Archangium violaceum: one gene and its partners. The protein of the gene in region 1 interacts with the protein of each later gene in a pairwise test. Links are inferred from orthologs where the notes say so. Each region holds a gene or a part of one and is shown in the gene's direction. Other genes may lie near its edges.

Region 1 (7,384 bases):
TCACTGACCTCGGGCGAGTCGAGGAAGGGCAGCCCGCGGCCGGCGCGCTTGCGAGGCTTGGCGGCGAGGCCCGAGTTCTCGAAGGCATCCGGGACGGGGGCGAGGGCGGCCTCGGCGAGACAGCGGGCCTGACGGAGGGCGAGATCCAACCGCTTGCCGAGGGCGATGAGCTCGGCGCGGAGGGGAGCGGCCTGCTCGTGGGGGAGCTGGACGGGGACGAAGCTGGACTGCCACTGGGAGAAGGCGGCGGCGACCTGGTCGAGGACGGGGCGGACGAAGGAGAAGTCGTCGCGGGCGAGGATGCGGGAGACGTAGGAGGACTTGAGGCGGCGCTCGTAGCCGGAGACGAACTCCTGGATGGCGTCGCGGGAGGCTCGGCGGAGCTGGGGGAACTTGAGGTGGGGGAAGAGGGCCTCGATGACGGGGGCGCGGCTGCTGGCGCAGAAGGTGATGCCGGCGTGGAGCTTCTCGAGGGAGTCGACCCAGAGGTTCTGGAGGGTGTAGGCGAACTCCTCGCGGACCTCCTCGAGCTCGGGCAGATCGCGGACCTTCTCGAGGATGGAGGCAGCGGGGGCGCGCTCGGTGCGGAGGATCTGGATGGCGGTGGCCAACCACTCCTTCTCGCGCTCCAGGCCCGAGCGGCCCGCGAGCAGCTCGTCGGCGGCGGCGAGGCGCGAGTCGAAGGCCTCGGCGAAACGGACGAGATCGTAGGCTTCCAGGGTGGACAGCGACATGGGGAGGGCCTCCTCGGGTCCCGGGCGGGACGGCGGGAGATACCACACCCGGGGCGGAGGGGAGCCCGAAGAGCGAACCCGGCTCAACGCCCGTCGAGCAGGGCGGCGAGCGCTTCGCGGGCGGTGAAGTCAGGGAAGGCGTACTCAGCGCCGGAGGCGATCAACGCCTCGGGGGTGAAGCTGCCGGTGCCGACACCGATGCAGGTGGCGCCAATCCCCTTGGCGGCGGCGACATCCTTGGGGGTGTCACCGATGACGACGACGCGACACTCCTCGAGGGGGGCACCGAGCAGGGAGGCACCGCTGCGGGCGCCATGGCGGATGAGCTCGACGCGGTCCTCGTGGTCGCAGCCGAAACCACCGAAGGAGAAGCGGTCGTGGATGCGGACGCGCTCGAGCTTGATGCGAGCGCCCTCGCGCACGTTGCCGGTGCCGAGGCCGACGGCGAAGCCCTTGCGGGAGAGGGCGGTCTCGACGGCCTCGCGCATGCCGGGGTGGAGGCGGTAGTCGCGGTCATCGACGAGGGGGACCTCCTGGGCGAGGAACTGGAGGTAGGAGTCGATGACGGCGGAGATGGCGTCGGGGGAGGGGTGGACGCCGATGTTATCGAGCGCCTTGCGGACGATGGCGCGGTCGGTCATGCCGGACATGCTGAAGGAGTCACAGGCATCGATGCGGCCATGAAGCTTCTGGAAGGCGAGATTCATGGAGCGACGGCCGGCGCCGCCGGTGGTGACGAGGGTGCCATCGATATCGAAGAGGAGGACGGTGGGGCGCATGGCCCCCATGTAATGGAAGGCCGGTCCCGATGCGAGCCTCACTCTCCTCCCTCTCCCTCCGGGAGAGGGGTCGGGGGTGAGGGTAGCGAGCGCCGCGAGTTGCGCGCTGCGAGCCCACCTACGGCTCAATGTAGCTCAACCCGCGCTGGATGGCCTCGCGAACCTCCAGGCTCTCCTCGACAGGCAACCGTTCCTCCAAAACCTTGCGAGCCTCGGCGCCGCCCATGCGTCCGAGGGCCTGGGCGGCGGTGGCGCGCACCTGCTCACTCCGATCCTCCAGGAGGGGCATCAGGAGGGGAACGGCCTCGAGACCCGCGCGGCGGCCCAGGGCGACGGTAGCGGCGGCGCGAAGGGAGGGGGGAGCCTCGGAACTGCGCAAGAGCTGCTGAAGCCGCTGGGAGGCCTCGGGGTGGGAGACGACGGCCATGGCGGCGACGGCGCGGGTGCGTTGGGGCTCGGGGGCGTCGGGGTTGCCGGCGAGCCCGGAGAGCTCGGTGAGGGCCTCGGGGCCAAGGGGAGCCCAATCGGCCTCGCGCGGGAGGGACTCGGGGCTCTCCAGCAGGCGGAGGATCTCCTGGTGCAACGACGCGGGGGCCTTGGGCGTGCTGGGGGAGGAGGGGGGCATCCTGGCGGCGGAGGCCTGTCCGAAGGGGGCGGGGCTGATCAGGAGGAGGGAGGCGAGAGCGCTCGCCCGGACGAGGTGGGCGGACCACCCGCGGGAGGGCAGGGGGGCGCGATCGGAGGCGGGCGGAGGGGAGGAGGACATGGAGAAGCTCCCTCGGACGGACGTTCGACGGGCCCAGGTTATAGGCCGGAGACCAGGGCGGATGGGATGCACCCGGGGTGCTTTCGTTGAGAACCGCGAGTCGCTTTCATTGAGAGTGGATTGTTGAATCGTGGTGGTGTTGGGTTGAAGGGATTGGGAGCGCCGCCAAGGCCCGCGCCGCCAGGGGTGGATGTGATGGGGCTGGCGTCGTTGTGGAGAATGACGGAGGGTGCACGCACCCTTGCCCTTTAGGTAGGCCTGGGGTGGAGGCTGGCCGAGAGTGCGTACGAGAGGGTATCCTCGGCGCGTTTTCGGGGCCGGTTCCCTGTGAGCGCGGGCATGTCCCGCGCCTGATGATCGAGGAGCGACTTCAATCTATGCGCGCCAAGCTGAATCTTCTGAGCGCCCTGGTGTTGGGCACCCTGGGTGGAGTGCTTGCCACGGGATGCCAGACCTATGACTTCGAACCGGTGGAGCCGCTGGCCATCACCCAGACGACGGAGACGCGGCGGATAGAGGCGCGTGAGCGCAAGCCGAACCTGATGCTGCTGGTGGACACGTCCGGCTCGATGACGGCGCCGGCGGACCCGAGCCTCGCGGCCTGCAAGAGGAACAACGTGGTCTGCGGCGACGACACGTTCCAGTGCCCCATCTCGAGCGGCTGCGACACGCGCTGGAGCGCGCTGCAGAAGGCGATGGGAGACTTCCTGGGCACTAGCGGGACGATTGCCCGCATCGGCCTCACCACCTACCCGTCGGATGACTACTGCGGCTCCACGGGCTCGGTGGCGATTCCGCTGCCCACCGCGGACAAGGAAGACGATGTCACGCTCGATGCCAATGCCAAGAGTGTGTTGGCGGAGATCCAGAGCATCAAGACCTATAGGACGGCGTCGAACGACCGGGTGCCGGTGGGTGGTACGCCCACGGGCCTGAGCCTCGAGTACGTGGGCAAGCTTCCGGAGCTGCAGACGGAGGAACGGTCCGACTTCGTGGTGGTGCTGACGGACGGACTGCCCAACTGCAACGCTCAGTTCCCGAAGCCGTACCCGAACTCCGCGTGCTTCTGCACGCTGGAAGGTGGCTGCGAGTACGCTCCGGAGGACGGCTGCCTCGACAAGGACGCCTCGGTGGTGGCGGTGGAGAAGCTGCGCGCCAAGAACATCCAGACCATCGTCATCGGCTTCGGCGCGGACTTCAACTCCGGCAATGAGTCGGGGCGCCAGGGCGCGGCGACCCTCAACGCCATGGCCAGGGCAGGTGGCTTCGCGCGCACGTGCAAGGTGGACCTGGACTGTGGCACGGGCGACACGTGCGACAAGGCCGCGGGGGTGTGCACCCGCGGCTTCTATCAGGCGGCCAACAGGACCGAGCTGGTGAATGCGCTGAAGGAGATCACCAAGAAGATCGGATCGGATCCATGCCTGCTGACCTTCGATCCCGAGGAGCTTCCGAGCACCGATGATCTGGTGGTGGTGTACCTGAACGGCGAGCGTGTGGATCAGGGTCCGGACACCTGGACCATGTCGGGCGATACCATCCGCTTCACGGGCTCCGTGTGCGCGCGCCTCGGGGAGTCCACGCCGGCCAACCCGGCGAACATCGAAGTGCGAGCCGTCCGGAAGCGGTAGCCCCCAGGGGCGGCTTTACGCGGTGAGGGGTCGGGGCTATGTCTCCGGCTCCCGCCGCCCATGAAGATCACCATCCTCTCGCGCTCCGCTTCCATTTCGTCCACCAGACGTCTTGTCGAGGCTGGACGCGCGAGAGGGCACCAGGTGCGAGTGCTCAACCCGGTCCGGGTGGAGATGCACCTGGATGGGAAGAGCGCCAACCTCTACTACCGGCGCCGCAAGCTGTCGCCGTGCGACGTGGTCATCCCGCGCATCGCGCAGTCGATCAGCAACTATGGCCTGGCGGTGGTGAACCAGTTCGCCATGTGCGGGATTCCGCTGGTGAACACGGCGCGGGCGATCGCCGAGTCGCGCAACAAGATGCGCTCGCTGCAGCTGTTGTCGGCGCATGGCATCCACATCCCGGCGACGGTGATGGCGCGCGATGCGGGGGACCTGAAGGCCATGGTGGGGCTGGTGGGGGGCGTGCCGGTGCTGGTGAAGCTGCTGCAGGGCCAGGAGAAGCACGGGGTGATGGTGTGCGAGAGCCTCCAGTCGTTGGAGGCGGCGCTCGAGGCCATTCTCGGACTGGGGCACAACCTGGTCGTCCAGCAGTACGTGGAGAACACAGGGAAGGACGTGCGGGTGCTGGTGGTGGGAGGGAGGGCGGTGGCGGCGGTGCGGCGCCGGCCGAGGATTGGCCGACTGTCCTACACGCTGAACCGGGGAGCGCGGCTGGAGGGCCTCCAGCTCACGGAGGCCCACCGGCTGGCGGCGGAGAAGACGGCTAGGCTGGTGGGGCTGGAGGTGGCGGCGGTGGACCTGCTCGACGTGGAGGAGGGGCACCCCAAGGTATTCGAGGTCAACAGCTCGCCGGCCCTTCCGGAGATGGAGAAGGCCACGGGGTTGGACCTGGCCAGCATCATCATCCAGCGCGCCGAGGAACTGGGCGCCGGGGGCCCGAGGGTGGGGCTGCCGGAGGCGGAACCGGAGCCGACGGTGCCGCCCCGGCGGAAGCGTGCCTCCAAGGCCTCGTCGGGCGGTGCGTGAGCAGAAAGAGCCCCCGGGCATCGGGGTGTCGGTTATAGGGTGGACCCGACCGACGAAGGAGGAAGAACCATGCTGCACGTCCGACGCATCACCTCGCTGGCCGCCGCGGTGGTGGCCCTTGCTTGCGCCCAGGCTCATGCCGAGGGGCAGGTGGATCCGACGACCCTCTATGAGGTGAGCACGGAAGGCACGTCCACCCAGGTGAAGGCCGGAGAGCAGGGCGTGTTCGTGCTGTCCATCAAGAGCAAGCAGGGGGCCCATGTGTCCGACGAGGCGCCGCTGAAGCTGGAGCTCAAGGGCACGCAGCTCACGCCCGCCAAGGAGAAGCTGGCGCTGACGGACTCGGTGGCGAAGAAGGCCGCGGGGCAGCAGTTCGTGGATCCGCGGTTCGAGGTGCCGTTCAAGGCATCGGCGGCGGGCAAGGGCACGGTGGACGCGAAGCTCACCTTCTTCATCTGCACGGAGTCGCTCTGCGCCCGGCAGCAGAAGACGTTCTCCATTCCTGTCGAGGTCCTCTAGTCCGTGGCACGCCAGCGTTCGTCCAGGGGCAGTGAGCGTGGGGAGCGGGGAGGAGACCGTGAGCGCGGGGGAGACCGTGAGCGCGGCGAGCAGCGCTACGTGTACGGGGTGAACCCGGTGCTCGAGTCACTGCGGGCGCACGCGGAGCGGGTGGAGCGCCTGCTCATCACCGAGGGGCAGCTCTCGGCGAAGGCGGCGGCGGAGATCTTCAGCCGCGCGAGGGACGCGGGCATCCGGGTGGATCGGGTGCCCCGGGAGCGCCTGGCGGTGCTGGCGGACGGTGGAGTGCACCAGGGCGTGGTGGCCGAGCTGCGTGGCTTCGAGTACGCGGATGTGCAGGACCTGCTGGACGCGGCCGAGGCGAGCGGGCGGCCTGCCCTGTTGGTGGTCCTGGACGGCATCCAGGATCCGCACAACTTCGGGGCCATCGTGCGCTCGGCGCACGCGCTGGGGGCGCACGGAGTGGTCATCGCGAAGGACCGGGCGGTGCCGGTGACGGGCGTGGTGGCCAAGGCCTCGGCGGGAGCGGTGGAGCACTGCCCCATCGCGCGGGTGGTCAACCTGTCCCGGACGCTGGAGGAGCTGAAGGAGGCCGGGGTGTGGATCGCCGCGGCGGACCCCCACTCGAACGAGCCCATGTGGAACGCCCGGCTGGACGGCCCGTTGGCGGTGGTGGTGGGGGCCGAGGGAGCAGGCGTGCGCCAGGGGGTGCTCGAGCACTGCGACTTCCGGCTCAGGATTCCGATGCTCGGTCAGGTGGGTTCCCTGAATGCGTCCGTTTCGGCGGCGATTCTGCTATACGAGGCCGCCCGGCAGCGGGGGACGTCGCGTCCCGGTGCTGGAAGATGAACCGTCCGGATCAAACTCCTTGACTTGGACGGCGGGGACTTCTAAAAGGGCGCGCCTCGACGGGACGGGCGGTAGGCGGTCCCGGCGGTGGGAAGGGCGGGTCGGGGGACGCAGCCGGAGTGATGGACGCCGGTGTAGCTCAGTCGGTAGAGCAACTGATTTGTAATCAGTAGGTCGCGGGTTCAAGTCCCGCCGCCGGCCAAGCACGGGGCCGCGGATGAGGGCCCGGGGCAAAAAAGCAGTAGGAAGAAAGAGCGGTCTTGATGTAGTTGATGTGAGCGTCACGGAGGGGTACCCAAGTGGCCAAAGGGAGCAGACTGTAAATCTGCCGGCTCTACGCCTTCGTTGGTTCGAATCCAACCCCCTCCATCGGCATCGCGGGAATAGCTCAGTTGGTAGAGCGTCAGCCTTCCAAGCTGAATGTCGTGGGTTCGAGTCCCATTTCCCGCTCCAGTTGTTGTAGTCGCAGATACAAGCCCCGATAGCTCAGTTGGCAGAGCGCATCCTTGGTAAGGATGAGGTCACCAGTTCAATCCTGGTTCGGGGCTCCATTTTTTCGAGGAGCGTTATGTCCAAGGAAAAGTTCGAAAGAACTAAGCCGCACGTCAACATCGGCACCATCGGCCACGTTGACCACGGCAAGACCTCTCTGACGGCGGCCATCACCAAGGTGCTGGCGAAGACGGGCGGCGCGACGTTCCTCGCGTACGACCAGATCGACAAGGCCCCCGAGGAGCGCGAGCGCGGCATCACCATCTCCACGGCGCACGTGGAGTACCAGACGAAGAACCGTCACTACGCGCACGTCGACTGTCCGGGCCACGCCGACTACGTGAAGAACATGATCACGGGCGCGGCGCAGATGGACGGCGCCATCCTCGTGGTCTCGGCCGCCGACGGCCCGATGCCCCAGACGCGCGAGCACATCCTGCTCGCCCGCCAGGTGGGCGTGCCCTACATCGTGGTCTTCCTGAACAAGGTCGACATGCTGGACGACCCCGAGCTGCGTGAGCTCGTGGAGATGGAAGTCCGCGACCTGCTCAAGAAGTACGACTTCCCCGGCGACACCATCCCCAT
Region 2 (2,911 bases), 2.6 Mb from region 1 along the record:
GCGCTACTGCGAGGCGCGCAACGAGCGCGAGCGGACGCGGGAGCTGAGCCGCATCGTGGACGCGGCGAAGGCGGCGGCGCGGCTGGGCATGACGGTGGCGGCGGGCCACGGGCTCAACTACGACAACGTGCTGCCCATCGCGCGCATCCAGGAGATCGACGAGCTGAACATCGGTCACTCCATCGTCGCGCGGGCGGTGCTGGTGGGCTTCGAGCGGGCGGTGCGGGAGATGGTCGAGCTGATGCGCAACCCGGGATAGGTGCCATGGCGATCCTCGGCCTGGGGATGGACATCTGCTCGGTGGCGCGCATCCAGCGCATCCTCGACGGGCCGCGCGCCGAGCGCTTCCTGGAGCGGGTGTACACGGAGGCCGAGCGGGCGCTGTGTGGCGCGCGAGCGGACGCGGCCAGTGCCTACGCGGCCCGCTTCGCCGCCAAGGAGGCCCTGGTGAAGGCGCTGGGCGCGCCTCCGGGCCTCACCTGGCAGGACATGGAGGTGGTGCGCCAGGGCGGTCCGCCGGGCTTCCGCCTCTCCGGGGTGGCTCTCCAGGAGATGGAGAAGCGAGGCGCGGAGGCCCTGCTCGCGCTCACCCATGACGCGGGGGTCGCCGCCGCGACGGTCATCCTTCAGAAAAGGAGCTGAGCCATGCGCCGTGCCCTCACCGCCGCGAGGATGCGCGCGGCCGACCAGGCCGCCGAGTCCCGTTTCGGCATGCCGTCCCCTTTGCTGATGGAGAACGCCGGCCGGTTCCTCGCGGACGCGGCGCGCGAGCTGGGCGCCCCGGAGGGGCGGTACGTGGTGGTGTGCGGGCCGGGCAACAACGGCGGGGACGGGCTGGTGGCGGCGCGCTTCCTCCACGCCGCCGGGCTCCCCGTGACGCTGGTGCTGGTGGGCGACAGGGCGAAGCTGACGCCCGAGTCGAAGCGCAACCTGCACGCGCTCGGGCCCTCGGGGATTCAGCCCCAGCCGCTCGGGGCGGTGGCGGAGCCTCGGGGCGGGGACGTGGTGGTGGACGCGCTCTTCGGCACGGGGCTCACGCGGGCTCCGGCCGGGGAGTTCGCCGAGGCCATCCAGCACATGCTCCGCTGGCGCGCGGCGGGCGCGAAGGTGGTGGCCGCAGACATCCCCTCGGGGCTGCACACGGACACCGGCGAGCCCTTCTCTCCCTGCGTGGAGGCGGACGTCACCGTCACCTTCGGCTTCCTCAAGCAGGGGCAGGTGCTGGAGCCCGGCGCCACCCTGTGCGGCGAGCTGCGGTGCGTGGACATCGGCATTCCTCCCGAGGCCGCCGAGCCCCACCCGGGCGTGGAGCTGTTCCTCGTCGAGGAGTCGGATGCGCGAGGGGCCATCGCTCCGCGCCGCTCGGACACGCACAAGGGCACCTACGGGCACGTGCTGGTGGTGGCCGGCAGCCACGGCAAGTCCGGCGCGGCGGCCATGTCCGCCCTGGGAGCGCTGCGCGCGGGCGCGGGGCTCGTCACCGTGGCCACCCGCTCCGAGGTGGTGGAGTCGGTGCTGGGCCATGCGCCCGAGGTGATGGGGTGGCCGTTGGAGAACCGGGGGCCGCTCGGCATGGCGGACCTGGAGCCCCTGCTGGAGGCGGCGGAGAAGAAGGACGTGCTCGTCGTGGGGCCCGGCATCCCCCGGGGCCCGGAGACGACGAAGCTCCTGGGCGAGCTGCTCTCGCGCGTGGATGCGCCCGCGGTGCTGGACGCGGACGCGCTCAACGCCGTGGCCACGGACCTGGACGTGCTGCGCCGGGCGAAGGGGCCGCTGGTGCTCACCCCGCACCCGGGCGAGATGTCCCGGCTCACGGGCGTGCCCACGAAGGATCTCCAGAAGGCCCGCGTGGAGGTGGCGCGGGACTTCGCGCGCACGCACGGGGTGACGCTGGTGCTCAAGGGCGCTCGGACGCTCATCGCTCACGCGGATGGCTCCGTGTACGTCAACCCCACCGGCAACCCGGGCATGGCCACCGGAGGCATGGGGGACGTGCTGAGCGGCGTGCTGGGCGCGCTGCTGGGACAGGGCCTGAAGCTCCCCGAGGCCGCCTGGACTGCGGTCTACGCGCACGGGCTGTCGGCGGACCTGATGGTGGCCCGGCGCGGCAGGCTGGGGTTGATCGCCACGGACGTGGCCAAGGGGATGTGCAACGTGTGGACGAGGTGGAACCGATGAGCGCGCCCTCGCTGGGCCGCACGGTGCTGTCGGGCTCGCCCGAGGAGACGCACCGGCTGGGAGTCCGGCTCGGGGAGCTGCTCCAGCCGGGGGACTTCGTGGGCCTGGTGGGCGACCTGGGCGCGGGCAAGACGCACCTGGTGCGCGGCGTGGCCGAGGGCGCGGGCGTGTCGCGCTCGGAGGTGGCCAGCCCCACCTTCGCCATCGTCTACCCCTACCGGGGCCGGGTGCCGCTCTACCACGCGGACCTCTACCGGCTGGCCGACTACGACGAGCTGTACGCCACGGGCTTCCTGGACCTGGTGGGCGGGGACGGCGCGGTGCTGGTGGAGTGGCTGGACAGGGTTCCGGAGGCCGCGCCCCGCGAGTACCTGCGCATCACCCTCCGGGACACCGGCGAGGAGTCGCGCGAGCTGGTGGCCGAGGCCTGGGGCTCGCGGCCCGCGGCGCTGCTGAAGGCGTGGCTGGGGTAGGGGACTTCAGCTGGTCGTCGTCGCCCTGGCGGACTTCGGGCCTGGTTCCGGAGTCCGCCTGCGGGTCTGGCGGGGGCGCCAGAGAGCATTCCAGCGGACAGTGGGAGGCCGCCATCCTGGGCAGAGCCTCCCGGTCCCTGGGTATCTTCCGCCCCATGCCCCTCTCCCACGCAGCGAAGTGGCTCCTGGTGGTTGTCCCGCTGGCCGGCGCGGTGCTGGCCGGGTGTGGCGCCATCGAGCCTCCCCCTCAGCAGCATCCC
Region 3 (2,999 bases), 2.6 Mb from region 1 along the record:
CCGAGTCGAAGCGCAACCTGCACGCGCTCGGGCCCTCGGGGATTCAGCCCCAGCCGCTCGGGGCGGTGGCGGAGCCTCGGGGCGGGGACGTGGTGGTGGACGCGCTCTTCGGCACGGGGCTCACGCGGGCTCCGGCCGGGGAGTTCGCCGAGGCCATCCAGCACATGCTCCGCTGGCGCGCGGCGGGCGCGAAGGTGGTGGCCGCAGACATCCCCTCGGGGCTGCACACGGACACCGGCGAGCCCTTCTCTCCCTGCGTGGAGGCGGACGTCACCGTCACCTTCGGCTTCCTCAAGCAGGGGCAGGTGCTGGAGCCCGGCGCCACCCTGTGCGGCGAGCTGCGGTGCGTGGACATCGGCATTCCTCCCGAGGCCGCCGAGCCCCACCCGGGCGTGGAGCTGTTCCTCGTCGAGGAGTCGGATGCGCGAGGGGCCATCGCTCCGCGCCGCTCGGACACGCACAAGGGCACCTACGGGCACGTGCTGGTGGTGGCCGGCAGCCACGGCAAGTCCGGCGCGGCGGCCATGTCCGCCCTGGGAGCGCTGCGCGCGGGCGCGGGGCTCGTCACCGTGGCCACCCGCTCCGAGGTGGTGGAGTCGGTGCTGGGCCATGCGCCCGAGGTGATGGGGTGGCCGTTGGAGAACCGGGGGCCGCTCGGCATGGCGGACCTGGAGCCCCTGCTGGAGGCGGCGGAGAAGAAGGACGTGCTCGTCGTGGGGCCCGGCATCCCCCGGGGCCCGGAGACGACGAAGCTCCTGGGCGAGCTGCTCTCGCGCGTGGATGCGCCCGCGGTGCTGGACGCGGACGCGCTCAACGCCGTGGCCACGGACCTGGACGTGCTGCGCCGGGCGAAGGGGCCGCTGGTGCTCACCCCGCACCCGGGCGAGATGTCCCGGCTCACGGGCGTGCCCACGAAGGATCTCCAGAAGGCCCGCGTGGAGGTGGCGCGGGACTTCGCGCGCACGCACGGGGTGACGCTGGTGCTCAAGGGCGCTCGGACGCTCATCGCTCACGCGGATGGCTCCGTGTACGTCAACCCCACCGGCAACCCGGGCATGGCCACCGGAGGCATGGGGGACGTGCTGAGCGGCGTGCTGGGCGCGCTGCTGGGACAGGGCCTGAAGCTCCCCGAGGCCGCCTGGACTGCGGTCTACGCGCACGGGCTGTCGGCGGACCTGATGGTGGCCCGGCGCGGCAGGCTGGGGTTGATCGCCACGGACGTGGCCAAGGGGATGTGCAACGTGTGGACGAGGTGGAACCGATGAGCGCGCCCTCGCTGGGCCGCACGGTGCTGTCGGGCTCGCCCGAGGAGACGCACCGGCTGGGAGTCCGGCTCGGGGAGCTGCTCCAGCCGGGGGACTTCGTGGGCCTGGTGGGCGACCTGGGCGCGGGCAAGACGCACCTGGTGCGCGGCGTGGCCGAGGGCGCGGGCGTGTCGCGCTCGGAGGTGGCCAGCCCCACCTTCGCCATCGTCTACCCCTACCGGGGCCGGGTGCCGCTCTACCACGCGGACCTCTACCGGCTGGCCGACTACGACGAGCTGTACGCCACGGGCTTCCTGGACCTGGTGGGCGGGGACGGCGCGGTGCTGGTGGAGTGGCTGGACAGGGTTCCGGAGGCCGCGCCCCGCGAGTACCTGCGCATCACCCTCCGGGACACCGGCGAGGAGTCGCGCGAGCTGGTGGCCGAGGCCTGGGGCTCGCGGCCCGCGGCGCTGCTGAAGGCGTGGCTGGGGTAGGGGACTTCAGCTGGTCGTCGTCGCCCTGGCGGACTTCGGGCCTGGTTCCGGAGTCCGCCTGCGGGTCTGGCGGGGGCGCCAGAGAGCATTCCAGCGGACAGTGGGAGGCCGCCATCCTGGGCAGAGCCTCCCGGTCCCTGGGTATCTTCCGCCCCATGCCCCTCTCCCACGCAGCGAAGTGGCTCCTGGTGGTTGTCCCGCTGGCCGGCGCGGTGCTGGCCGGGTGTGGCGCCATCGAGCCTCCCCCTCAGCAGCATCCCCATGCCACCGTCACCTTCGAGGTGACCGTCCCTGCCGACACTCCGGCCGACGCGGTCGTCCTCGTGGTGGGCTCGGACCCCTCACTCGGGACGGACACGGCTCAGGGCTTCCAACTCCGCCGTCAGCGTGAGCGGCTCTATTCGGGCTCGGTGCGCCTCGCGGTGGGCTCGGAGGTGTCCTTCGAGCTCTGGGTGGGTGACGCGTGGCGCCCCGAGCTCGCCATGGACGGCTCGCCCATGTCCCGCCACACCTTCCGGGTGGAGGGGGACATGACGGTGCCCGCCACCGTGGCTCGCTGGGGCGCTCCGAGCAGCGGTCCCCCGCCGAGGGAATGAGGGCGAGGACCCCTGGTCCGAGCCCACATCTCCCCATACGTCAGCTTCGATGTTGGAGATTTCAAATGAGCAACGGCCCCGATTCCAGACGCCCCCGGCCCTGGCGTGTGCTCATCGTCGATGACGATGCCGCCAGTCGGAGGACGGCATCGGCGCTGCTGTCACCCGCCGGTTACGAGGTGGTCTTCGCCATCAACGGCGAAGAGGCGCTGGCCGTCGTGGGCGAGGCTCACCCCGACCTGGTGCTGCTGGACGTGATGATGCCGGGTCTGGACGGCATCGAGGTCTGCCGCCGCCTGCGCGAGCGCTCGGGGAAGGACTACGTCCCCATCATCCTCCTCACGGCGTTGGATGGGAGGCGAGAGGTCGTCCTCGGGCTCGAGGCCGGCGCCGATGACTTCCTCACCAAGCCGGTGCATGGGGCGGAGCTGCGTGCCCGCGTGGCCAACCTCCTCAAGGTGCGCGCCTACCACCAGCTCCTCACCACGCAGCGCGACAGCGCCCTGGCCACCGTGGACGAGCTGCGCCAGCAGATCCTCCAGGCCGATCGCCTGGCGACGCTCGGCACCTTCGCCGCCGGCGTCAGTCACGAGCTCAACAACATCGCCCAGGTCCTCAATAGCGCCGTGGACGAGCTGCCTCCCCAGCCGCCCGCTCCCGAGGAC

The links. The genes of interacting proteins can lie anywhere in the genome.
Region 2: the proteins of rlmB (region 1) and JRI60_RS22195 interact in binary tests that used the Escherichia coli proteins (3 or more experiments, as listed by UniProt). The link is inferred for Archangium violaceum from one-to-one orthologs.
Region 3: the proteins of rlmB (region 1) and tsaE interact in binary tests that used the Escherichia coli proteins (3 or more experiments, as listed by UniProt). The link is inferred for Archangium violaceum from one-to-one orthologs.

Annotation. Positions count from the first base shown.
Region 1 is NZ_CP069396.1:8,058,510-8,065,893, reverse strand. The notes cover bases 4,514-7,384. They hold rlmB (23S rRNA (guanosine(2251)-2'-O)-methyltransferase RlmB), read left to right. Parts: upstream 4,514-5,461; coding sequence 5,462-6,307; downstream 6,308-7,384. Other genes in these bases: tuf (elongation factor Tu), read left to right, coding at 6,876-7,384; JRI60_RS32095 (hypothetical protein), read left to right, coding at 5,009-5,458; JRI60_RS32100 (ATP-grasp domain-containing protein), read left to right, coding at 4,514-4,939. In the rest of the region: JRI60_RS32120 (hypothetical protein), read right to left, coding at 1-734; JRI60_RS32115 (HAD family hydrolase), read right to left, coding at 818-1,522; JRI60_RS32110 (HEAT repeat domain-containing protein), read right to left, coding at 1,632-2,279; adventurous gliding motility lipoprotein CglB, read left to right, coding at 2,657-3,910; more of JRI60_RS32100, read left to right, coding at 3,971-4,513. UniProt on the Escherichia coli protein: Specifically methylates the ribose of guanosine 2251 in 23S rRNA.
Region 2 is NZ_CP069396.1:5,422,088-5,424,998, forward strand. It holds JRI60_RS22195 (NAD(P)H-hydrate dehydratase), read left to right. Parts: upstream 1-645; coding sequence 646-2,178; downstream 2,179-2,911. Other genes in the region: JRI60_RS22185 (pyridoxine 5'-phosphate synthase), read left to right, coding at 1-259; acpS (holo-ACP synthase), read left to right, coding at 265-642; tsaE (tRNA (adenosine(37)-N6)-threonylcarbamoyltransferase complex ATPase subunit type 1 TsaE), read left to right, coding at 2,175-2,651; JRI60_RS22205 (hypothetical protein), read left to right, coding at 2,807-2,911. UniProt on the Escherichia coli protein: Bifunctional enzyme that catalyzes the epimerization of the S- and R-forms of NAD(P)HX and the dehydration of the S-form of NAD(P)HX at the expense of ADP, which is converted to AMP.
Region 3 is NZ_CP069396.1:5,423,001-5,425,999, forward strand. It holds tsaE (tRNA (adenosine(37)-N6)-threonylcarbamoyltransferase complex ATPase subunit type 1 TsaE), read left to right. Parts: upstream 1-1,261; coding sequence 1,262-1,738; downstream 1,739-2,999. Other genes in the region: JRI60_RS22195 (NAD(P)H-hydrate dehydratase), read left to right, coding at 1-1,265; JRI60_RS22205 (hypothetical protein), read left to right, coding at 1,894-2,334; JRI60_RS22210 (sensor histidine kinase), read left to right, coding at 2,400-2,999. UniProt on the Escherichia coli protein: Required for the formation of a threonylcarbamoyl group on adenosine at position 37 (t(6)A37) in tRNAs that read codons beginning with adenine.